Regions from separate parts of the Desulfonispora thiosulfatigenes DSM 11270 genome, predicted to be linked through region 1. Evidence: riboswitches for the same ligand, from Rfam matches in the RefSeq annotation. Region 1 holds a riboswitch; each other region holds the start of a gene.
What was found. A riboswitch is a leader RNA that binds a small molecule or an ion and turns the genes downstream of it on or off. The one in region 1 is predicted to bind thiamine pyrophosphate.
Positions count from the first base shown of each region.

Region 2: linked by a shared signal. The riboswitch ahead of B8965_RS01565 (ABC transporter ATP-binding protein) and the one ahead of thiD (bifunctional hydroxymethylpyrimidine kinase/phosphomethylpyrimidine kinase) in region 1 are both predicted to bind thiamine pyrophosphate.
Region 3: linked by a shared signal. The riboswitch ahead of thiS (sulfur carrier protein ThiS) and the one ahead of thiD (bifunctional hydroxymethylpyrimidine kinase/phosphomethylpyrimidine kinase) in region 1 are both predicted to bind thiamine pyrophosphate.

Region 1 covers NZ_FWWT01000015.1:24,835-33,063, reverse strand. The annotation lists gene B8965_RS05215 (spore germination protein) at 1-515, shown strand, start outside; gene B8965_RS05210 (Ger(x)C family spore germination protein) at 512-1,678, shown strand; gene B8965_RS05205 (hypothetical protein) at 1,694-1,939, shown strand; gene B8965_RS05200 (GerAB/ArcD/ProY family transporter) at 1,954-3,042, opposite strand; gene B8965_RS05195 (GNAT family N-acetyltransferase) at 3,250-4,434, opposite strand; gene B8965_RS05190 (DUF2156 domain-containing protein) at 4,437-5,333, opposite strand; TPP riboswitch at 5,586-5,694, shown strand; gene thiD (bifunctional hydroxymethylpyrimidine kinase/phosphomethylpyrimidine kinase) at 5,756-6,559, shown strand; gene thiM (hydroxyethylthiazole kinase) at 6,575-7,387, shown strand; gene thiE (thiamine phosphate synthase) at 7,377-8,006, shown strand; gene B8965_RS05170 (NAD(+) synthase) at 8,071-8,229, opposite strand, start outside.
Region 2 covers NZ_FWWT01000007.1:26,461-34,689, reverse strand. The annotation lists gene B8965_RS01590 (YecA family protein) at 1-292, shown strand, start outside; gene B8965_RS01585 (DMT family transporter) at 397-1,320, shown strand; gene B8965_RS01580 (coenzyme F420-0:L-glutamate ligase) at 1,382-2,575, opposite strand; gene B8965_RS01575 (hypothetical protein) at 2,821-3,891, shown strand; gene B8965_RS01570 (EamA family transporter) at 3,972-4,880, shown strand; TPP riboswitch at 4,928-5,030, shown strand; gene B8965_RS01565 (ABC transporter ATP-binding protein) at 5,080-5,829, shown strand; gene B8965_RS01560 (ABC transporter permease) at 5,826-6,590, shown strand; gene B8965_RS01555 (ABC transporter substrate-binding protein) at 6,598-7,587, shown strand; gene B8965_RS01550 (PucR family transcriptional regulator) at 7,858-8,229, shown strand, end outside.
Region 3 covers NZ_FWWT01000013.1:157,761-165,989, forward strand. The annotation lists gene thiH (2-iminoacetate synthase ThiH) at 8-1,135, opposite strand; gene B8965_RS04470 (thiazole synthase) at 1,135-1,914, opposite strand; gene thiF (sulfur carrier protein ThiS adenylyltransferase ThiF) at 1,939-2,745, opposite strand; gene thiS (sulfur carrier protein ThiS) at 2,747-2,941, opposite strand; TPP riboswitch at 3,011-3,119, opposite strand; gene B8965_RS04485 (H-type lectin domain-containing protein) at 3,312-3,659, shown strand; gene B8965_RS04490 (methyl-accepting chemotaxis protein) at 3,734-5,785, opposite strand; gene B8965_RS04495 (insulinase family protein) at 5,890-8,229, opposite strand, start outside.

The sequences.
Region 1 (8,229 bases):
AAGCTTTGATTATGCTTATTGCCTTTCAGATATTGCAAGAGGCAGGTACCAGGTTACCTAGACCTATTGGGTCAACAGTGGGTATTGTTGGTGGTTTGATTATTGGGGATGCGGCTGTTAAGGCGGGGCTAGTATCACCTGCCATGGTTATTGTGACTGCTATGACAGCAATTTCTAGTTTTTCTATTCCTTCTATAGAATTTAATACTCCTATTCTATCGATCCAAGTGTTTTTACTTGTGTTAAGTGGAATATTGGGTTTTTGGGGTATATTTATTGGTATTTTACTTGTTTTTGGACATATTGTTTCCTTACGTTCTTTTGGGATTCCTTATACTACGCCTTTATCACCTTTACTGGTACAAGATTTAGATGATGTACTTTATAGAGCACCACGCTGGGCTTTAAGGGATAGATCTAGCTTTTTAAATAACAAGAACTTTCAAAGACTAGGACCTAATTCAGGTAAACCTACCCCTCCAAGCCCAGAGGAAAAAAAGGAGAATGATAAATGAGAAAAAAAATATTATTGTTTTTTCTAATATCAATGCTCATTTTACCTGGATGCTGGGATAGTAAGGAACTAAATGATTTATCAATAGTAACAGGTGGAGCAATTGATATGCCAAAGCCTAAAACTTATGAGGTTACAATTCAATCAGTTAAAACTTCTGCTCAATCAGAAAAGGGTGGCGAAGGCAGTGGCTCAAGTACCTCAAATCAAGTACTACTATCCGCGATAGGAACTTCTGTTTATGATGCCACTCGTAACATCAGTACGAGGCTAGATAGGAAGCAATACTGGCCACATGCTCAAATCATTGCTCTTGGTAGGGATATGGCTGAAGATGATATTGGCCCTGCTATTGACTTTGTCATGAGAAATGCCCAAAGAAGGCAATCTATCTATTTTGTTTTATCCGATAAGGAAGGCAAGCAAATTTTAAATAATATCCCCGATGCTGCTGATAACTCTAGCATCGAAGCTACTAAATTAATTAAAAACAGTGCCTTAACTGGTTTTGGAGTGGATCAAACATTAATTAATTTTGTAGCTGAAAGTGAAGGTTTAGCTGGGGTATCTTTAATGAATTACTTTAAATCTCTTCCGGTTGAGAAGTCTGCTCCAGATGACAAACAACAATATAGATCTGCCATATCTGGAACTGGGGTATTTTATCAAAATAAATTAATTACTACCCTTAGCCCCAGAGAAACGAGAGCAGTTAATTGGTTAAACAACAATATCGACTCTACTGTACTAACCGTAGATTACGGGAATACTGGCCAGGATGATATTACTATTGATATCAGAAAATCCAAGGTATATTTAAAACCTACCAAAGAAAATGGCAATTATGTTATGAAGGCTAAAATTTCAGTTAAAGGACTTATCACTGAATACTCAGCAGATGTTTATCCTGATGAAATTTCTTTAGAAAAATTAAAATCCCTAATCTCGAGCAAAATTAAAAAAGAAATTGATACTGTCTTTGAAAAATCCAAAAATGAAATAGGCTTAGATATTTTTAGTTTAGGAAGAACCTTTGTTGGTGAGTATCCTGACCTTGTTCATCTGAAGCAAGATGAATGGAAAGGGATTTATAAAGATAAAGTTCTCTTGGATGTTAAAGTAGATGTAGACGTAATATCTAGTGGTCTTCTTTTAAAGAAGTAACACAGGGAGGTTAAAATGTTTTATTTATTAATACTTATTGTCGTCTTGGTTGCGTGGGTTGATTTAGTCCCTCTTTTTAAAGATAATAAAAAGGATAATCATAAGAAAATCATTTATGTTACTGCTAGTTTCTTAGTTTTAAGTCTTATCTCCTCAGGGCTGGTTTATTATGAAACTGTAAATATTTCAGCCATTGGTGCATTCATGAATGATATCTTTAAATCTATCTTTCCAGCCTTTTATAAATTAATGGAAATCTAAAAAGAAGGTAAGTGCTAAGCACTTACCTTCTTTTTAAATAAACTAAAACCAAAGATAATTGAAAACGGAATTACAATTAAAATAATATTAATGAAAATTAAGGTTACATTGAGAAACAATTGAACTCCCTGAAAGTTGTTAAATAAATTAAGAGAAAACGGAACCGCTAAAAGTGTAATCGGTAAAGCTAAAATCTTATAATCTTCTAGTTTAAAAATCCCTTGCATACATTTAGCACAGACATAAAGACATACTGCTAATTTAATAAAAATAGCAAAACACCAAACTCCTAAAAATAAAATTTCAGTTCTTTGCAGAAAACTTCCTACTTCTATTTGTCTACTAATACTATAAAAGGGAAAGGTTAATTTAGTAGCTTCTCTTACTCCAAAAATACCGATTTTATAAATCGATCTACTTATTAAAATTATTCCTCCTAGTACCAACCCCAATATATTTAGCTTATAGGTGTTTCCTTCTGTTTTTTTATTTATTAAAACCATAAAAAATACAAGTAATACTGCTTGTAAATAAGGAAAAGAAGCAATTGGAACAACTGCCTTCATAATCGAACTTATATCTTCCGTAAAAAGGGGAGAAAAATATTTCAAGTCAAATTGTGGTATAGCTAATGCTCCTAAAATTATAATAAAGATTAAAATCATAGGCCCAAATAATTCAGAACACCTAGATACTGTTTCTACGCCATAGCGAATAATTATGGCAGTTACAACTCCTAAAGATAAATTAAAAACCCAGCCTGGGGTTTCGGGCATAATAGTATTATTCATAAAAACATCAACATGACTTAAAATCATGGCTGCTGTAAAAAAAGCATACATAAAAATTATAAACAAAAATACTTTAGCCAGTACTGAACCAAATAAATGCTCTAAGATTAAATCAAAGCTTCCTAAAGGATACTTATTAACAATGTATGTAATCATGAATATAACTCCTACCCCTATTAGTAGGCCTATAAGGTCTGCAATCCAGGTTTCTCTTTGGGCATAGTTTAAACCAAAGGAATAAATTATACTATTCCCAACGATAAAACCAAAGGTTACCATATTAAATTGGATAATCGAAATCTTTTCTTTCAATCCTACCTCACCTCCATATATATTTACTACCTTAAGATTAGTTTTTCCAAAAAAGGTTTTTTTATTAATACCTTAAAGAATAAGATTGAAATATTTTTCTACATAAAAAAACCGTGCATATTAATTCCTGTAATTAACCCAGGAAAAGACATCTTCTTTACTAAATGTCTTTTCTCTGAGTAATAATCCGGACATATGCACGGCCTTTTAAATATATTCATTTATGAAATTATTCATTTTCGGAAATATCTGAGTTAAAAGTTCCATTTTTTTAGCTGAACCACTACTTATTTTACCTAAAAACTCAAGTTCACTCGCAGATAATCTCCCAAAATATAAACTTGTTAAGGTGCCAATCCCCAGATTTACATCAGAAGGCTCTAATGTTTTCGTAACTTTAGCTTTGCCCTCATTAATTTCTACCTTAAAGGTTCCTTCGTTCCAGGTGGCTAAATTATCAGAAATACTTATTTTAATTGTTCCCGTAATATCCCTGGAGTAATCTATACTTTCTAAAGCCTCTTTAGCATCTATTATCCTCGCCATCATAAAAGGGTACATCGTTATGCCCTGTTTCGGATCAGGTAAAGAAAGATAAGTTAAATCATCTACAGCAGCATTCCATTCCAAGGTTTCTACTTGAGAATTATGATTATAGATATATTTTAAAAGAGATTTCTGCGCGTTTATGTTTGCAAAGGCCATTTCTTTGACGATAAATCTATTATCCTGTAAATAATAAAACAAATAACCTATAGGCTTGCCTTGCTCCAATAAAAGAGTTATATATCCTTTTTCAGTTAAATGCTCCTCTACTAATAGCCTCCAATTTTCCTCTGTACGCACAACATATCCATGTTTATTTTTAGTAAACTTATCATAAACCTCTTGCAGTTCCTGATAATCATTTTTATTTTTTATATAATTTTCGTCAATTTGCCTAAATTCACCATACCCTGCCCCTTGCCTTTTTAAATCGCTTATAGGGATAACATATTTTAAATGATGATAGACAAACTCAAAATCATAAGGGTAGTAAAAATGAGCCCTATAAGGCATTAAGATGGAAACAAAGTGTTTTCTCCTTTTCATTTCCCTAAATGATTCCACCATTAAGCCCCTAACAATTCCTTGCCCTCTTGCAGCTGGATCGGTGGCAATGCCGACTATATAAGAAGTATCTAAAGCCTTACCCCGTACATAAATTTGATACGGATTTAATTGTAAATTCGCCATTAATTTATTTTCTGAATAGGAACCGAGGGTATTTTCACTATTGAAGAAATTATTAAAATACCAATTATAAAACGGATCTTCTTCATTTTCAAAACAGTACGCCCACAAACGCATCACTGAAGGCTTATCCTCTTCTTTAATTAAATGAAAGTCCATATCTATCCCTCATTTTTTAAAGTAGCACTATATTTTTTAATGAATTTTACAGGATAATAAGATTCTTTAGCCTTTTTTAACCCGGGTAAACCTAAATCTTCTTCTCGATTTATAAACTTAATTTCACTCCAATTACGAATACAAAAATCTTGATTAATCGTAGGATAAATGCCATTAAGCTCACGATTTCCTTTTTCCACATGAATTACAGCGGTATCTTCATTTAAAAGTTCCCCAAAAGTAAAGGCCTCGACCTTATCATTAACTTTAATTACTCCACCTTTAAATCCTAAATAGGTAAACTGCTTTAAGGCTTCAATTAAAGCATCACGCTCACAAATTAAGCTTCTTTTATCATTAAAATCCTTTTCCTTTTTTTCACACCAATCAATGGCACTTTGAATACAGGATGGGACTAATTCCTCAGTCATATCAAAATATTCATAATCAGAGTAATGCTTTTTGAAATTCTTAATATGATTTCTTTTACGAGAATATTTCCTGCCCTTTAATTCTACTAAATCCTCCGCACTATACACATAATCATGGGTATCAAAATCTTCCGTAAAGTTAAACATATTAGGCCTTTCTTTTTCCATATATGCCATTAAATCTTCCGTAATTCCCCCCATAACAAAGGGTATATTAATTTCTTTAATATAATCTATTAGTTTATCTACAACCTTAAAAAAGCCGTCCTTATTCCTTGGAAAAGGTGGTAGAACGTATGTAGCATCATTTAAGGTTGCCTTCACACATAAAAAATCATCTACAAGGGTCCACGTTATATTATAAGTTTTTCTCCACATATATAGATTAGTAAAGGTACATTCCGATCCTTCGTATCTATCGCTTTTGAAAAATTGATCAAAGATATCTTTATCTTTTAATTCAATCATCTTAAAGTTGATAAATATCACTCCTTATTTTTTTCTATAAATATTAATATCCCTGCTAAAAAATGCTTATCTATTATTATACACCTTTGTCAATAGTTTTTGTGGTAAAACATGATTTAACTTTTAGCTGATATATATTTTCTGAATAATAATCGTAGACAGTAAGTTTATTTCCCCTTATTATCCCCAAAGTCTTGACTTTTCTCACCATTATAATAACATGATAGTATAAAAAGGTTAAATATTATATTAGTACTACACTAGGGGAGCTAGAACGGCTAGCTGAGAAAAAGACCTTTATCTTTAACCCTTTAAACCTGATCTGGATAAAACCAGCGTAGGAAAGTGTGTCTATTTTCAAAAGCACACTACTATAGTTTGTGCTTTTTTTTATTTTTTATCAAAAGAAAGGATGAATTTTCATGAAAACTGCTTTAACTATTGCTGGTTCTGATTGTAGTGGCGGAGCTGGAATACAAGCCGATTTAAAAACCTTTTCTGCCCATGGTGTCTTTGGAATGAGCGTTATCACTGCCATCACTGCGCAAAATACCCAAGGAGTATCTGCAGTAGAAAATTTAAGTGCCGAAATGGTTTCTAAACAAATTGAAGCAATTTTTACGGATATAGAAGTAGATGCAGTAAAAATTGGAATGGTTTCTGAAACTAAAATTATTAAAACTATCGCAGAAAATCTCAAAAAATATCAGGCGCAAAATGTGGTAGTTGATCCTGTAATGATTTCAAAAAGCGGTTTTGATTTATTACAACCTGAAGCTAAAGAAGCCCTTATTTCCCACCTTTTACCTCTTGCTGAAGTAGTAACACCTAATATCCCAGAGGCTGAAGTAATTGTCGGAATGAAAATTGATACTGTCGAAGATATGGAAAAGGCTGCTTTATTAATTCACAAAATGGGCCCTAAAAAAGTATTAGTTAAAGGTGGACATCTCACCGAGGATGCAATCGATGTTCTTTATGATGGTAAAAAAATAACGCATTATACCTCAGAAAGAATTAATACAAAAAATACTCATGGGACAGGCTGTACCCTTTCTTCTGCAATCACGGCTAATTTAGCTAAAGGGGCTAATGTTGAAGAGGGAGTTAGAGAGGCTAAGGAATATATAACAACTGCTATTAGACATTCTCTTGCTTTAGGTAAAGGATATGGACCGACTAATCATTTTTATTCTCTATACCAAAAGGCTGGTATGCTCGATTAAAGGGGGATTTACATCTTGGAAATATATCAAAAAACCACAAAATTACTAATAGATGTGCGTGAAAAGAGTCCTCTAGTACATCATATAACTAATTATGTTACTGTAAATGATTGTGCAAATATTGTCCTAGCCCTTGGGGGATCCCCTGTAATGGCTGATGATGAAAAAGAGGTTAAAGAAATGACTTCTCTAGCTCGGGCGCTTGTTCTAAATATTGGCACTTTAAATACTCGCACAATTGATTCTATGATTATAGCAGGAAAAACAGCAAAAGAAAGAAATATACCCATAATTTTAGATCCTGTGGGAGTGGGAGCAACAAAACTTAGAACTCAAACAGCCAAACAACTTTTAGCAGAAGTTAATCCAACTATTATCCGAGGAAATATGTCTGAAATTAAAATCTTAGCTGGCATAGATGGTAATATTAAAGGTGTCGACTCTATGGATGATATGCAAAATGGCAAAGAAATTGCTCTTGAGCTTTCCCATAAATTAAATGCTATTGTTGCAATTACAGGTAAAATTGATATTATTTCAAATGGAACAAATACTACTTTTATTGCTAATGGTCATAAATTATTATCTCAGGTTACGGGAACAGGATGTATGTGTTCATCACTCGTGGGTACATATGCTGGTGTCACTGAGGATTATTATAGTGCGGCTATTGCTGGGATTTTATCCATGGGACTAGCTGGTGAAAAGTCTTTCAATAGTTTAAAAGATTCTGAAGGTGTTGGCACATTTAGAATGAGAATATTTGATAATATTTATAATTTAACACCAGAAATATTAGAAGGCGAGGGAAAAATCCATGAAGAATAAACTAGACTATGCTTTATACCTAGTTACAGATCGAGGTATTTTAGGAGATAGGGATTTAGAAACGGCTGTTGAGCAGTCTATTTTAGGTGGAGCTACTATTGTGCAATTGCGTGAAAAGGATATTTCTTCTTTAGATTTTTATAATATTGCCAAAAGTCTCAAAAAAGTAACTGATAAATATAATGTACCTTTATTAATTAATGATCGCCTAGATATCGCCCTTGCGGTAGATGCTGCGGGTGCTCATATTGGTCAAGAAGACTTACCGTGCGCAGTAGCTCGTAAAATGCTAGGACCTGATAAAATTTTAGGAATTACGGCTAATACAGTCGAAGCTGCCCTAAAAGCTCAGGAAGAAGGAGCCGATTATTTAGGAGTGGGAGCTGTTTATCCAACAGGTAGTAAGGAAATAGATAAACCTATTGGCGTAGAGCAATTAGGAGTGGTGAAAAAAGCAGTTAATATTCCTGTAGTTGCTATTGGGGGCATTAATGAAAATAATATTTCTGAATTAAAGCCTACAGGGATTGAAGGCGTTTCAGTTATCTCCGCTATTTTAGGTAAAGAAGATATTAAAAAAGCTAGTGAGGAATTGCTTTCAATTTTTAAAGATAATTAATTATCTAGGCTACATATGCTCGGGCAAATTCAAAGGAATGAGCGTACGTAGCCTAGATTATATATTACTCCTCTAATTCCTTGAGCCAGATGCTACTACTTGCATCACTTGGCATTCTCCAGTCTCCTCTTGGGGATAAACTTACTGAGCCTACCTTTGGACCATCGGGTATGCAAGAACGTTTAAATTGCTGCGAAAAGAATCTATGATAAAATACTTTTAA
Region 2 (8,229 bases), on a different contig from region 1:
ATTACAAATTGCAAATACAATTAAACTTTGGCATGATTTCTTACAAAAGAGTAAACCAAGAATTATTAAGCCCATGGTTTGGGTAGCAGTGCTGGATTATACGATAAATATAATTGAATCTGGACCAAGTTTAACGCAAAAACAATTAGCTAAAATGTATGAATTAGCTCCTTCGACAGTTAGTAATAGATATATAGAATTAGTAAATATGTTGAAAATAAATCCGTTAGATCCACGATACTCAAGTTTTACAGAAATAACTCAAAATGTTAATAATATTCAAGAAAAATAATAATATCTGGTTTCTCTCTGAAAAACATTAATTTACCTATAATTTTACTCTCCCTAGGTATATAATTTATTTTTGTAAGAATATATATACCTGGGGGTAGTAGTATGTCAAAAGCAATACAAAAGCAAAACAAGTCAAATGTATTTTATGGTTATTTAATGGTGATTGCAGCTTTCTTTTGGTCGGGAGCTTTTATCGCTGGTAAATTTTCTGTACAAGAATTTCCGGTATTTTCGCTAACATTTTATAGGTTTTTATTTGCGTCCATGATTATTTTCTTGATTTTAATTAAAACTGAACAAAATTGGAAAATAGGACGAGAAGATTTAAAAACATTTTTAATTTTAGCAATTATAGGGATGATCGGATATCATATTTTCTTTTTTCTAGCCTTAAAATATACTTCACCCGTGAATGCTTCTTTGATTGGGGCAATTAATCCTATAATAACCACCATTTTGTCTTTTATCTTTTTAAAAGAGGTAATTAAAATAAAAAATGTAGTAGCCATAGTATTATCTTTTAGTGGAGTGGCTTTAATAATTACTAATGGAAAGTGGCAAGTTTTAAAAAGCCTTAGTTTTAATATAGGAGATTTACTAATGATTATTGGCGTAATTTGCTGGGCAAGTTATGCGATACTTTCTAAAAAGGCTTTAATAAAATATAGTCCTTTAAAAGTGACAAGTTATGCCTTTTTATTTTGTGCAATTTTATTAATACCGATGGTTATTTTAGAAAAGCCGTGGGTTTATATCCCTGATACATCTCTAAATGGATGGTTATCAATTTTTTATATGTCCTTTTTTGCCTCAGTAATCGGCTATCTGATTCATCAAATTGCCATTAAAAATATTGGTCCTAGTAGATCTTCCTTGTATATTAATTTAGTGCCTTTATTTTCAATGATATTAGCTTATTTTTTCTTGCATGAAAGTATCAGTATAATAAAGTTAATCGCATCTTTATTAATTATAATAGGGGTATTAATAAATATTGGGGTTTTTTTTCCGGATAATAAGGAATAGATTAAAAATTAAAATCAGAATAAATAAAATAAAAGGCTACTCATTAGAGTAGCCTTTTATTTTAATAACTATCGGTTGCGTAATTATCAAAATATCCTTGGATTAAAATGATTGGGGTACCTTTATCACCACTACCACTAGTTAAATCACAAAGACTACCTAAAAGGTCTGTAATTTGACGTGGTGTTGTACCTTCTGCAACCATTTTTCCAGAAAGATTACTATCTTTTTCTTTAATATACTTTTTCGCTATTTCATTTATATCTTGATTTTCTAAATTAATTAAGTTATTATCAGCTAAATACTTTAATTTTAATTCATTAGGAGTTCCTTCTAATCCTTTTGTATATGCAGGAGAAACAACAGGATCAGCTAGTTCCCAAATTTTACCGACTGGGTCTTTGAAAGCTCCATCACCGTAAATCATAACTTCAATATTTTTACCAGTCATCTTATTTAATCTAGCTTGAATTTCATCAACATATGTTTGACCATCTCGTGGAAAGAGTTTGATCATTGTTTCAGATGCTTTATTTGAGCCATATAAACCATAATCACTATTATAGCCTCTTTCGTTAGAAGGCTCTGAGCAAATGTCATCAAGACCTAGAACTATTTCAGCACCAGCATTTTTTAAGATTTTTTTAGTTCTTTCTCTACTATGAATATCGGCTACAATTACATTTTTAGTGAACTTTAGGATTTCCTTAGGATTATTTGCTAAGTGAATAATAACATTACCATTTACCCCTAAATCCTTATACATTTGAATATAATCAATATCTGTAAAAGGATGCTTTACTTCTTTGCCAAAAATTTTGCGGTAATCTTCTTCACTTAAAACATCTGTAAACGGATCAATTCCAGCTTCATCCATTTTTTCGATGTCCATTAAATGGTTACCAACTTCGTCTGAAGGATAGCTTAATAACAAATGTACTTTGTCTACCCCTTTAGCGATACCTTCTAAAAGCATAGAAAATCTATTTCTACTTAAAATAGGAAAGACAACCCCAACTTCACCATTTATCTTTTTGCTGACATCTTCTGCAATATCATCTATTGTTATATAGTTCCCTTGAGCTCTGGCCACAAGAGATTCAGTAATCCCCACAACATCTTTATCTCTAAATGTAAACTTTTCTGATTCATAGGCTGCTTTTACAGAATCTACTACGATTTCTACAAGGTCATCACCTTGTTTAACAATAGGTGCTATAATACCTCTAACCGTGGTACCAATAGTCCTTGACATATTTTACTCCTCCTAACCTAACTATACTCATCTTTAACCATTCTTAGGAAGTTTCCCCGTATATATTGTAACTGAATATTATTTTTTTGCAAATGATTATATTGTATACTTTGGTTTTTATATGATTAGTTTTATCTGAAATTAATATACATAATTAACTGAAAGTGTTCTATAAGTATTTAGGTATTCTTATTTAACTATGGGGAAATATATATGATAGCTTGATCTTGAAAGGATAGTTTTATATGACTAATGATACAGTTTATATAATTGGAGCAGGAATAAATCAGTGTATAACGGACTATGAAGGACTTAATCCTCCTTTAACTTTAAACTTTTTTAAAACAATCCTTAAAAGCACAAAGTATCAATCTAAGGAGTATGTGCAAAAGGTTAATTTAGTATATGAGTATATTGAAAAGTACTGGAAAATGGATAAAGAAAATTTAATAAATAGAACATTTAATTTAGAAGAATGTTTTACTCTGATCCAACTTCAATTAATGGAAGCAATTGAAGAAAATAAAGAACAAGAAATATCATATTTACTTAGAATTAATTCTGCCCTTAAAATAATGTTTGTACAATTTTTAGCTGATTTTGAAGAATTCATCAATTCATCAAAGCTAATGCGGGATTTTGGCAAATTAATATATCAGCAAAAACCAAATATAATAACCTTTAATTATGATTGCAATGTAGAAAGATCTATAGAAACAGCCTCAGGTCTTTTAAATGAGAGAAAACATAATCAATATAAGTGGAAATATCCTTTAAGTTATGGAGTGGAATTTGATCAAATAGTAATTGATGGTATAAAGGTAGACCAATCATATTATCAAAAAAACAAATTATATGATTGGAAAATCCTTAAACTACATGGATCCTTAAATTGGTTTAAATATTTACCCGTTGATCAGAAAAGAAATCTACAACAAAATGGAAAAGTAGTATTAACCTCAGAAAAATGGTGGCTTACTGAACCAGAGAATATAGATGGATTAATTATTGATCCTGTAATAATTCCACCGGTATTGTATAAAAATTATAATCAAGAACTAATTTGGGAGTTGTGGGTTAAAGCAAAAGAATGTTTATCCCAGTGTAAAAACTTAATTGTGATAGGTTATTCTTTTCCTCCTACAGATTTTGGAATAAGAAAGTTATTATTAGAGTCATTTGAAAATAATTCTTTAGAAAAATTAGTCATAGTTAATCCTGATACGACAATTGTAAGTAAGTTAAAAAAACTAGTACATTATGACAAGCCAGTCTTAGTGTGTAGTGATTTAAGCGAGTTCTTGCATAAAGTTTAAAAAGCAAATTTTCATAGATAATTTCATAATAATTTGATAAAATTGGATTATAGTACCTTAATTTGGAGGAAGGGTTTTATGTGTCTACGATAAGTATAATTTTAGTTTTACTTTCGTCAGTTACTCATGCGGGTTGGAATCTACTAAGTAAAAAGGATAATTCTTCGATAAGTTATTTTTTTGTAGGAAATATCGCAGCGGGAATTATTTTTTCTCCAATTTTATTTTTTTATCATGATAAATTAAGTTTAATTCCTGATTATGTTTGGGTGCTTTTAATATTAACAGGTTTCTTTGAAGCCCTGTATTACAGCACCTTAGCTTATGGGTATCGTTTAGGGGAAATGTCTTTAGTTTACCCTATTGCAAGGGCTTTACCTATTATTATGGTTACTATATATACAGTAATGATCGGAAAAGCCTCTGATATTTCGCATTCTTACATAATAGGATGTTTGTTTATTGTAGTTGGTTTATTTATTCTACCTCTTGAAAAGATAACCAAAGAAACTCTGAAAAGTCTATTTACCAAATCAATCGGTTTTGCCTTTGTAGCAGCTATCGGTACAGCCGCCTATTCAGTCATTGATGATAAGGCCCTAAGGATTTTAAATGAAGTACCCGATCAGGCTTTTTCATCTTTAGAAGCTTCTTTAATCTTTATGGTTTTTATTGCTCTTTTTTCTTCTGTATGGCTAGGAATATTCACCTTATTTAGCCAGGAGGAAAGAAAATTATTTAGAGAAATAATGGAAAACCATAAAAAAAATGCTACTATTATGGGCTTAGGGATTTATGTCTCGTATGGGATAATCTTATTATCGATGTTATTTGCCAGTAATGTTGCTTATGTTGTTGCTTTTAGGCAAGTCAGTATTCCAATTGGTACTTTGTTTGGTTATTTTATTTTAAAGGAATCTATGTATCTTTTAAAAATTATTGGAACATTCTTAACAGTACTAGGTTTAATTGTAATTGCTATAAGCTAAGGTTGTAGTAATATATTCTATTATATGCTACAATAAGGATAACTTAATATTGTCGCTGGGGGTGCCATGTGGCTGAGAAAAAACAATTAGTTTTTACCCTTTGAACCTGACTTGGTTAATACCTACGTAGGGAAGTTTAGAAAAGGATTATAGCCTCTTTACCTTGCGTAGAGAGGTTTTTTTATTGGGGGTGAAAACAATGGAACTAAATGTAGATAAAATTCATTATTCTTACCAAGAAAACAAAGAACCAGTGTTTGAAAATATAAGTTTTAAAGTAGAAAAAAGTGAATTTATAGCTTTAGTTGGGCCAAGTGGATGTGGAAAAACAACTTTACTACATATTTTAGGAGGTTTATTAGAACCTACCAAGGGACAAGTTTTATTAAATGGTAGTAATACTGATAGAATGGGAAAAATCAGCTTAATGCCTCAGGAAGATTTACTCTTGCCTTGGCGAACAATACTCGAAAATGGTGTGCTTCCTTTAGAAATAAAAGGGATAAAAAAAGAAGAGGCACGAAATAGGGTAAAAGAATTAATAAAAGAATTTGGCTTAGAAGGATACGAAAATGCTTATCCGCATCATCTTTCTGGGGGTATGAGGCAAAGGGTAGCTTTTTTAAGAAATATTCTCACGGGTAATAAAGTTATTTTATTTGATGAACCATTTAGTGCTTTAGATGCTTTAACAAGGTTTAAAATGCAAAAATGGTTACTTAAAATGTGGCAAAAATTCAAACCAACTATTATCTTCATAACTCATGATGTAGAAGAAGCAATATTTTTATCTCAAAGAATATTTTTACTGGGCAAAATACCAAATCGAAATATTAAAGAATTTATAGTTCCTTTTAAATATCCGCGGGATAATGATTTACTAGGATACCCTAAGTTTACTGAAATAAGACAAGCAATATTAAAAGGTCTAGAGGGATTAGAAGAATGAAAAAAATGAAAAATTATAACGCGATCATATTCTTAAGTCTGTTTTTGATTTTTTGGGAGGTAGCTGTAAGACTATTAAAAGTAAAACAATTTATTTTACCAGCACCTACGAAAATAGCGATGGCTTTATGGTCATATAAAAAAGTTCTTTTTACAGTTCATTTTCCTGTAACTTTAGCAGAGGTTATGGCAGGATTACTTATTTCCGTTATCTTATCAGTTTTAATATCTGTTTTAATGCTAAAAAGTAAAAAATTAGAAGAAGGGATTTATCCATTTTTAGTCATTTCTCAAACTATACCCATAATTGTCTTATCTCCCGTAATTATTATGTGGTTTGGGTATGGTTTATCGGGAAAAATAGCTATTACTGTCTTAATTACTTTTTTTCCTATTGTTGTAAATACCTTTGAAGGATTTAAAAGCATTGATATAAAGTATCTAAATCTGTTAAAAACCATGGGGGCAACAGAAAGTCAAATATTTTGGAAGGTTAGAGTACCTGCTTGTTTACCTAATTTTTTCATTGGGTTAAAGGTCGGAGCAGCCGTAAGTGTTATTGGGGCAGTAATAGGAGAATGGTTAGGTGGAAATTCTGGATTAGGGGTATTTAGTAGAAGAATGTCTAGTAATTTAGAAGCTGATGCCGTTTTTGCTGCTGTTATAATTTTAGCCTTGCTTGGAATATTTTTATTCGGAGTAGTCAAAATATTAGAAAAAATTTTCATCCCCTGGTCTTTAAATACAAAAAAAGAAGGGTAGTGTATTGATGAAAAAGCTAGGTATTTTATTCTTATCATTAGTAATGATGTTTTCTTTAGTTGCATGTAGTGATGGAGCTAAAGAACCAGAAAAGAGTGCAGAACAAACTGAAGATTTAAAAGAAGTAAGTATTATGTTAGATTGGTATCCAAATGCAGTTCATTCCTTTATATATGTAGCAGCTGAAAAAGGTTATTTTGAAGAAGAAGGTTTAAATGTAAAGATTAATATGCCAGCAGAAACTAGTGATCCTTTAAAACTAGTAGCAGGGGGAAAAACTACTTTTGCCGTAAGTTATCAACCCGAAATAGTAATGGCTAGAGCAAAAGATATTCCAGTAGTATCAGTAGCATCTATTGTAGGTCATCATTTAAATACCATGATGACTACCACAGACCAAAATATTAACTCACCAAAAGATTTAGAAGGCAAAACTGTAGGATTTTCACTACCTGTTTATGAAGCCGTAGCTAAAACAGTAATTGAATCTGATGGGGGAGATTTAAGTAAAGTAGAAATTATTGATATTGGTTTTGATTTAATCCCTGCACTAGTAACTAAAAGGGTAGAAGCAACTAGCGGTGGATTTATAAATCATGAACAGGTTTTATTAGAAAAAGAAGGACAAAAAATTAAAACTTTTAATCCAGTTGATTATGGTGTGCCAGATTTTTATGAGTTAGTGTTAGTAGTAAGTGAAGATACAGCAAAAAATGATCAAGAAACAGTTAAAAAATTCTGGAATGCGGCAGCAAAAGGACAAGCATTTGTTAAAGATAATCCTGAAGAAGCTTTAACTATTTTACTTTCTCATCAAAATGATAGTTTTCCTTTAGAAAAAGAGATTGAAGAAAAAAGTTTAGAAATCCTTTTACCTTTAATGGAGGACTTTGGTGCACAGTCTTTAGAAAGCTATGAAAATGTGATTGAGTGGATGGCAAAATATAAATTAATAGATAAAAAACCAGAAGCTAAAGATGCTTTTATAAGTCTATAATTTTGCTTGACTAGGTCATTTTAAGGGTAACCTTGCATAGAAATTTAATTTCTGCAAGGTGCCCTTTTTTAATTGTTTTTTCGGTAATTTATGATTATACCCTAGAAGTTGTATTTAAAATATTAATTAGATAATATTACTCTATGTTTTAAATGATATAATAAACTTAATTACTAGGAACAATAATTAATGAACTTTTAAATGAGAATTTTAAATATAAGTATATTACAGCAGAGATGAGATAGATATTAAGACAAAAGGGAGATTTTTATGCGTGTTACTGTAAAAGAAATTCTAAGTTTAGATATATTAAAAAATGCTAAGGTTGTAGCGGGGGAAAATGGTTTAAATAATAAAATAGAATATATTGATGTAATTGAGGTTCCGGATTTTGGAGATTGGATTAGAAAAAACACCTTTTTATTAACCACAACATTTGCTATGCAAAAAGATGAAACAAAATTGCTTAACATTGTGAAATTTTTAGCTAATAAAAAAGAAACAGCTCTAGCTATTAAACTAGGACGTTATCTAGATAATATACCTGATGAGGTCTTAAAATTAGCAGATAGGCTAAACATTCCGATTATTGAACTACCAGGAAATGTTATTTATTCGGATATAATTAATAATGTTTTAAGC
Region 3 (8,229 bases), on a different contig from region 1:
CTCTTCTCTAATAATTAGACAAAGCCTCATCAGCAAGGGGCATCCAGTCTTTAAAGATTGGTTGATAACCTCTAGCTAAAATTGCATCTCTCATTTCCTCAACATTCCTATTATCAGCAATTTCAAACTGAGGGTCTTGATGTTCTTCTGTTGTATGACCTCCAACCTCTGTACTAACCCCCGCAGACATTTTTGTTACCCCAAGGGATAAAATATTATTTCTAAATTCTGCACTTTCTCTAGTTGAAATTGTTATACCTGCTCGTGGAATAAATAATCTATATGCAAACATTATTTGTAATAAACTAGGGTCATCAACATGATAAACTTCATCAAAAACTCCAACATGAGGTCTAATTCTAGGTGGAGAAATACTTATATCTACTTCTGGGTATTTATTTTGCAGATAATCAGCATGAAGTCCCGTTATAAAAGCTTCTTTACGCCATTTATTAAGGCCTAGTAATGCTCCAATATTAACTGTTCTCATTCCTGCCTTACAAGCTCTTTCGGGTGCATCAATTCTAAAGCGATAATTCTTTTTCTCTCCACTTAAGTGCACCTTATCATAAATTTCTTCATTATATACCTCTTGATAAATAGTAAAACCATCAACACCAGCATTTACTACCTTTTTATATTCATCTTGAGTTAACGCATAAATTTCAATTGAAATAGATGTAAAATATTTCTTTAATACTTGAACTGAATCAACGATATACTCAACAGGCGTTATTTCTCTAGATCCCCCTGTTAAGATTAAAATATGTTGTAAACCAGTTTTAGCTATAGCAGCAGCTTCAATCTCTATTTCCTCCATACTTAACCTTTTTCTGAAAATATGGTTTTCTGCATTATATGTACAATATACACAGCGATTAGTACAATAATTAGATAAATACATCGGTGTAAATAATAAAATGCTTTTACCGAAGTGTTGCTGAGTTAGTCTTTGTGCTTTTCTAGCCATTGGCTCTAAGAATTTACTGGCCTGTGGTGATAAAAGAGTTAGTAAATCCCATTGATCTAATCTATCTTTATTTAAAGATCTTAAAACATCATTTTCAGTAACCTTTTCAAAAAATTCCTCAACTTCAAAATCCTTATATTTTTCATAAACATTATAAAAACTCATTAGCAAGCACCTTCATTCAAAAATCCTGTTAGAGGCGAAGATGCACTTGCAAAATGTCTTTCAGGTCCAAATTTTGAAAGATACGCCATGCGACCAGCTTTTACTGCCATGGAAAAGGCTTCTGCCATTTGAATTGGGTCACTACTAGTGGCAATTGCCGTATTTACTAGAACTGCCCCTGCTCCCATTTCCATTGCTTCAGCTGCTTCAGAAGGTTTGCCGATACCAGCATCAACGATAATTGGCACATCTTTAATTTCATCGATCATAATTTGTACTAATTCTTTAGTTCTAATTCCTCTATTAGTTCCAATTGGAGAACCTAGTGGCATCACAGCTGCAGCTCCTGCTTCTACCATTCTTTTAGCTGCCATTAAATCTGGGCTCATATAAGGAAGAACGATAAAGCCTTCTTTTGCTAATATTTCTGTTGCTTTAGTTGTTTCATAATTATCTGGTAATAAATATTTACTATCAGAAATAACCTCTATTTTAATCCAATTACCACACCCAGAAGCTCTTGCAAGTCTTGCTATTCTTACTGCTTCCTCAGCATTTCTAGCTCCTGATGTATTAGGAAGAAAGATACATTGCTTTGGGATAAAGTCTAAAATATTTTCTTCTTTAGAATTAATATCTACTCTTCTTAAAGCCATGGTAATTACTTTACTACCACTTTTTTGAATTGCATCATACATAATTCTATGATTTGGATACTTTCCAGTACCTATTAATAATCTATTATCTAAACTGTGTCCACCTATATTTAATTTATCCATTATTATCACTCCAATTTTCATTTTTTAAACTTCTGTTTCACCTAAAATAATTCTTAAAACTGTATTTGCTTGATGATTTGCTGCTATAGCAACCCTAGGGGCCATTAGCCCGCAACCCATCTGTACTTCTGAAAAATCATCACCAATTAAATAAAAGTTATCTCTAATTTTTTTGGTTTTAATTGTATTATTAGAAAAATATCCTGCCATACCTGAAGCTGCCACAATTATTTTTTCTTTATCTTTTGTTAATACTGTATTTACTAAATTTGCTTTACTTTCTGGATTGTCTAAAGCTTCTACAATAATCTCTACTTCTTTAAAACAATCTATGAGGTTATCTTGATCTAAAAATATGTCTTTTGTCTCTATTTTTACAAAGGGATTTATCTCTTTAATTAATTCTTCTAAAGCTTTTGTTTTCATCATCCCTATATGTCTGGTAAAATATTGTTGTCTATTTAAATTACTTGGTTCGACTCGGTCAAAGTCAACCAAGATTAATTTACCGATACCTAGTCTAGCAAGAGAAATTGCTACATTAGAACCGAGTCCCCCTAGTCCTGCTATTCCTACAATGGATTTTTTTACTTTAGCATGAACTCCTGGGGTGTGCCTGGCTACTAAAAGTGCTTCTAATTCTTCTTTACTAGGTATCTGGCCTTTTTTTATAAATGTTATCCTATCATCTTGATTTAATATCCTATCTTTAGTTATAGGGGCTCCATTTAAAACAATGATATTTGTGTCTTTTTTCACAATGTCCTTTAATTCAAATAAAGATGTGCCCTCTTTTATTTCTTTAGGATTTTCATTAACATATACCTTCATCCTAACCTCCCCCCATGAACGTAACAATTTCTACCTTGTCATCTTGATTAAGCTTTGTTTCAGCATATTTATCTTTAGGTATAATCTCTAAATTTATTTCAATAATTACCTTGTCTTCTTTGATATCTAGTTTGCACAACATTTCACTAACGCTTATTCCTACTTCAAGATAACTTTCTTGTCCATTAATTTTCATTTTATCGCCTCCTTTTTCTTAAATAAAAAAAATGCAAACCCCTAAGGATTTGCATTAATATTAAAAATAAAATTAATCGCTGAACATCCCTACGTTGGTACTAACCAAATCAGGTTCGAAGGGTAAGAGATAACATCTCACTTTCAGCCTATCAGTATAGGTTCCCCTTGTTCCGTAAATATTTAATTACTCATAGTATAATGAATATTTTAATAAATGTAAAGAGTATTTCAAATTATCTTTATATTAATGTCAATTATTAATATCCTTACCTTTATAGCCGCTTTTCTTATTAATACAGTAACCAAAACTAATCACGAGAATATGATAAATTATAACCACGAAAAGTTAATTTGAAAGGAGTAGTTTAATGTATAATAGTCAAAATTATATGTATAATCAAATGCCAATGATGAGTCAACAGCAACCTCAACAGCAATTTAACCCATTTAATCCATTTTTCCCGTTTCCACAAAATAGATCTGTTATAGATGCCGGATCTGCTGTAAAAAATCGTACTGGAGAATTAAATATCAGGTTTAATCGTAGATTTTCAAGCCCTCCAATAGTAATTGTAACTTCCTATTGGAAAGGTCAAGGAAGTCAAGTATCATTTGTAGATACCGTTACAAGAGTAAATCGTAATGGTTTTACCGTGGTTAGCGATAATGCTGCTAGTAATTATTATGTGAATTGGGTAGCTGTTTTACCAGAGTAAGAGTAAGAAAAGGGCCGTCTCGACTTAAATCAAAAAGCCGAGACGCTTTTTTTATTTGTTCAGGTTATATATCTTTATTTCAGTTTAAACTTTTGCACTACTGCATTTAATTCTTCGGCAATTTTTACTTGATGGAGAGCCGAATCTGCAATATTATCAATTGCTGTGGTAGTTTCATTAATACTCATTGCAATTTGCTGGGTACCTGCCGAAGTTCCTTCTGCTGTTGCCGATACAGCTTCCATAGCTATAGATATTTCTTCACTAGATCTCTTGATACTTTCCATGCTAATGCTCATTTCTTCTGACAATGTCCATAACTCTTCTGCATCTTCAGAATATTGTGAGCCAAATTGTAGCATTTTTTCATAATCTTCATTTACTTTAGTATCAATAAACTCTAAAATTCCTTCAGAGTTCTCTGCTAAATTATAAAAAGAACTTTGTACTTGAGTGGTAATAGATTGGATATCCTGAACAGTATGTGCTGATTGTTCAGCCAGTTTACGTACTTCGTCTGCGACTACGGCAAATCCTCTACCCTGATCTCCAGCCCTAGCTGCTTCAATTGCTGCATTTAAAGCTAATAAATTAGTTTGAGCTGCAATATCTGAAATAACCATTGCCATTTTACTAATTTCTTCTACTACCTTTCCTTGTTCTAAGGCTTCTTGAATACTTGCTTGTTTTTCAGCATACATAGCCTTTTCTGTTTTTTGAGCATCTTCAATTTGTACTTTAATTACTTCTGCCCTCTGGGCTATTTTTTTACTTGCTTCACTTACGTCTTTAGACTTTTGACTTACTTTCCTGGTTGAATCAGCTACTTCTTGACTAGATGCTGTTATTTCTTCTGTGCTTGCACTTGACTCCTCCGTACTTGAAGCAATTTCTTGTGTTCCAATATCAATAGTTGTGGCTTTAGCCTTTATTTCATCTAATGTTCCTGAAAGTTCTTGACTATAGACATTTAAGGTCGAAGCACCATTTATTACCTTATCTATTACCTCTCTTAAATTAGAAAGCATAGTATTGCATGACCTACTTAACCTTCCTAATTCATCATTTGAGGTAATTTCTAATTCTTTAATACTCAAGTTTCCTTGGGCTATTTCCTGGGAAAATTTCATTAGCTTTTTAATTGGTTTAATTATTATTGAACAGACTACAAAAAATAATACACCTACTAAAACTAATAGAGCTATCAATCCTTGCGTGATACTTCTATTAACCATTTTTTTAATTGGACCTGTAATCACGCTTTTTGGGGTCATTATTCCTACCGACCATTTTGCAGATTTTACAGGTGAATAAAATACACAATAATCTTCATTTTCAAAATTAATTTCCTTCCAGCCAAATTCACCACTAATCATTTCCCTCGCAACTACCCCTACATCTCCTTCACGCTCAGTAGCATTTGCCTTCATGACTAATTCTTCATCTGGGTGAGCTAAGTAGCAACCTTCTTTATCTAATAAATAGGCATACCCATCACCTGTTTCTAATTTAGCTAAAACATCATTAATGGAATCTAAGCTAATATCAATAACCAATAATCCTAGAAAATTCCCACTATTATCATTTACAGGAGTAGTAATTGATAAAACTAAACCTCCTGTGATTAGATCCGTATATGGCTTAGTATAACAAAGTCCTTTTTCACTTTTTCCTTCCACATACCAGCTTCTTTTATCATTACGAAAATCTTCTGGTTGAATAAACTGGGTGGCATCAAAATAATTTTGACTTTTTTCCGATGCAAAGTAAATCGTTAAAATATTTTCATCTTCATCCGTTATTGTTTTGATATCTTTGTAAAATTCCTGATACTCAGGTCGATTTAAATATGTCGCTAAATCTCTTGACTCTGTAATGGCAGCAAAATTCTTAACAGAATCAGTTTTTGCTACATTATGTAGGACATATCCATACATATTTAAGTAATCATTCATTTCTGATGCAGTTCGTTTAGCCATTTCAATACCTGTGTTTTGTATGCCTTCTGCTCCTACTTTATTAATGGTATAAGCATTTGTGGCAATAATGATCGATAATCCTAGTAAAATTAAAACAATTGTTGGCACTAAAATTTTAATTGCTAGTGAATTTTTTAAACGATTCATAAATTTCCCTCCACACAATATTGCAAATATTTATGTATATATTCTTTATATTTTTAACAATTCCTCTCTTAAAATAATTCTTTTATGCATTTAATAAATTATCCTTATAAATTTATGTTCATTATTTGCCCAAAATATTCTTGATTGTCCTTAATTACCTTTTCATTACCTACAATACAGTGATAATCATCTTCTAAAACCTTTTTAAGTAGAGGTACTAACTCCCGGATTTTTTTCTCGTTTGTATCCAATATTTGTTTTCTATTTTCTTGTACATCTTTATAACTACAATTAACTAAATGATTCATAGCCGAAAGCCTAGACTGTTCATAGGGACTAAGTGGTCTATCTAAATCACTTATTGCGCCAATAATATACTTATTTATCTCATTATCAGTAACTTTAAAACCTTCTATAAATTTAGGTAATTCTTTAAATACCTCTAAGGTTTTGCTTAAATTTGGATCTCGATAGGAAAAGAGAATAAAGTCTCCCGTACTACTAAAACTAGCCCTTGCTCCATATGCTCCCCCCTGCATCCTCACTCGATTCCATAAATACTCTGTATCAATGATATTTTCTAAAACCTTCATGCTACCATGATATTCATAACCTAGATTTTTAAAATTATTCCCTTGTATGACATGTTGTACTTGTACAGGGCTAATGATTCCCTCATTTTTTTTCACCATCTTAAACTTAAACAAGTTAGCTTTTGTTTGTTTATTATTAAGGCTCTTTAAATAATCAGGTAAAGTATCGCTCACACTTTTATATTTATCTTTATCACAAGTAATGCTTATAAGTAATCCTTGCTTGTTAAAAATCAGCTTACTTACTTCTTGTAAATTAGCCCTAATTTCGTTTTCCCTTGTAGATAATCCCTCAGCTGTTTGCGTAATAAAGTGATTAAAGCTAAGTCCTCCAAGCTCATTATACGCTTCGCCTGGGTTAAAATATGATAAACAACGTTTAATAGCTAACCTTTCACCACTTTCAAGGGCTAGATTTTGACTTGTTAATTTTACTTTTTTAATCTCTGTCGCTAAATTTTTAGTTTCCTTAAAATTACTCGTACCTATTTCAGATAAAATCTTAAAAACCTCAGGCAAATTACTTTCTAATACTTTTGCCGAGATGATAAATTTAGGATAAAAGACATTCTTATCCTTATAATCTGTAAAAGCCCGAACTTCACAACCAATTCCTCCTGTATGCATTTTTATCTTCTCTTTTAATTCTTCCTGGCTTAAACCTTTTGTATCTACCTTTCCTAAAAGCTGGGCTAGTAAATAAAGATAGGAAATTTTCTCTTGAGGTACTTTACTAGCATCAAAGTAAAAATCTAAATAAACTAATTCTCCTGTTTCAAAAGGATGATGTAAGACATTGGTTTCTTCTATACTTTTTTTTAACATTTCTGGTTTTTGCGGAGTTCTAATATCTCGTAGAGAGATTTTAGGTATTTTGGCTACTGTTTCTTTTTCATCTGGCTTTACTTGCCAGGATTTTAGCTTTTCATTTAAATTTAGGATTTCATCTACATCAGCTTCTGATAGACTTTCTGTAATCTTTGTTAACCTTTCTGCTACTTTTATCTTGTTTTTATCTAAAAGATAAGGGTCAGGTTTAACGATAACCTGAGATTGATGCTTATTTTCTAATAAATAAGTTTTAATTAAATTTTCAAAATACTTATTAGGTATTTCTGATTTTATTTTTTCTAAAGTTTCTTCATATTCTAAAAATAGGCTGGGGTCATGATCATATAACCAGCTACTCATTACCTTCATATTATAGTTAATTCCTCGACCAGCATTTAAACTCTCTTCACGCAATGAAATTTCCACTTGATTAATTGCACTTTTAATTAATTCCGGCTCTATACCTTCGTCTACCATTTTAGTTAAACTACTTTCTACGATTCTTTCAAATCTCTGTTGATCATATTCCTTTGCATTTTCTACAACTATTCCTAATATGGGTTGCTGAATACTTGGTTCATAAAAAGATGATATATTTTCCCCAATATCTGCAAAGTTTAAAGCTTCTTTTAATGGAGAAGAATTGTTATCGAGTACTAAATTTAAAATTTGAAAGGCCCAGGTTAATTCTTGATTCTGATTTTCGCCTAAAACATAATTTCGACTTATATATGTTTTATTATCTGTACTTTCACCCTTATTACTTGGATAACTGCCTATAAAATATTTTTTTTCTGTAAATGTTGGTTCAAGTGGAATTTTAGAAGCTATTTTCTTTTGGGAAAAATTACGTAAATATTCTTTGTTTAAGTATCTTAATGTTTGACTAAGGTTTAAATCCCCGTATAAATAAATAAAACTATTAGAAGGATGATAATATTTTTGATGATATTCTAAAAATTCCTTACTACTTAAATTTGGAATTGCTAAAGGATCACCCCCTGAGTCCTTTGAGTAAAC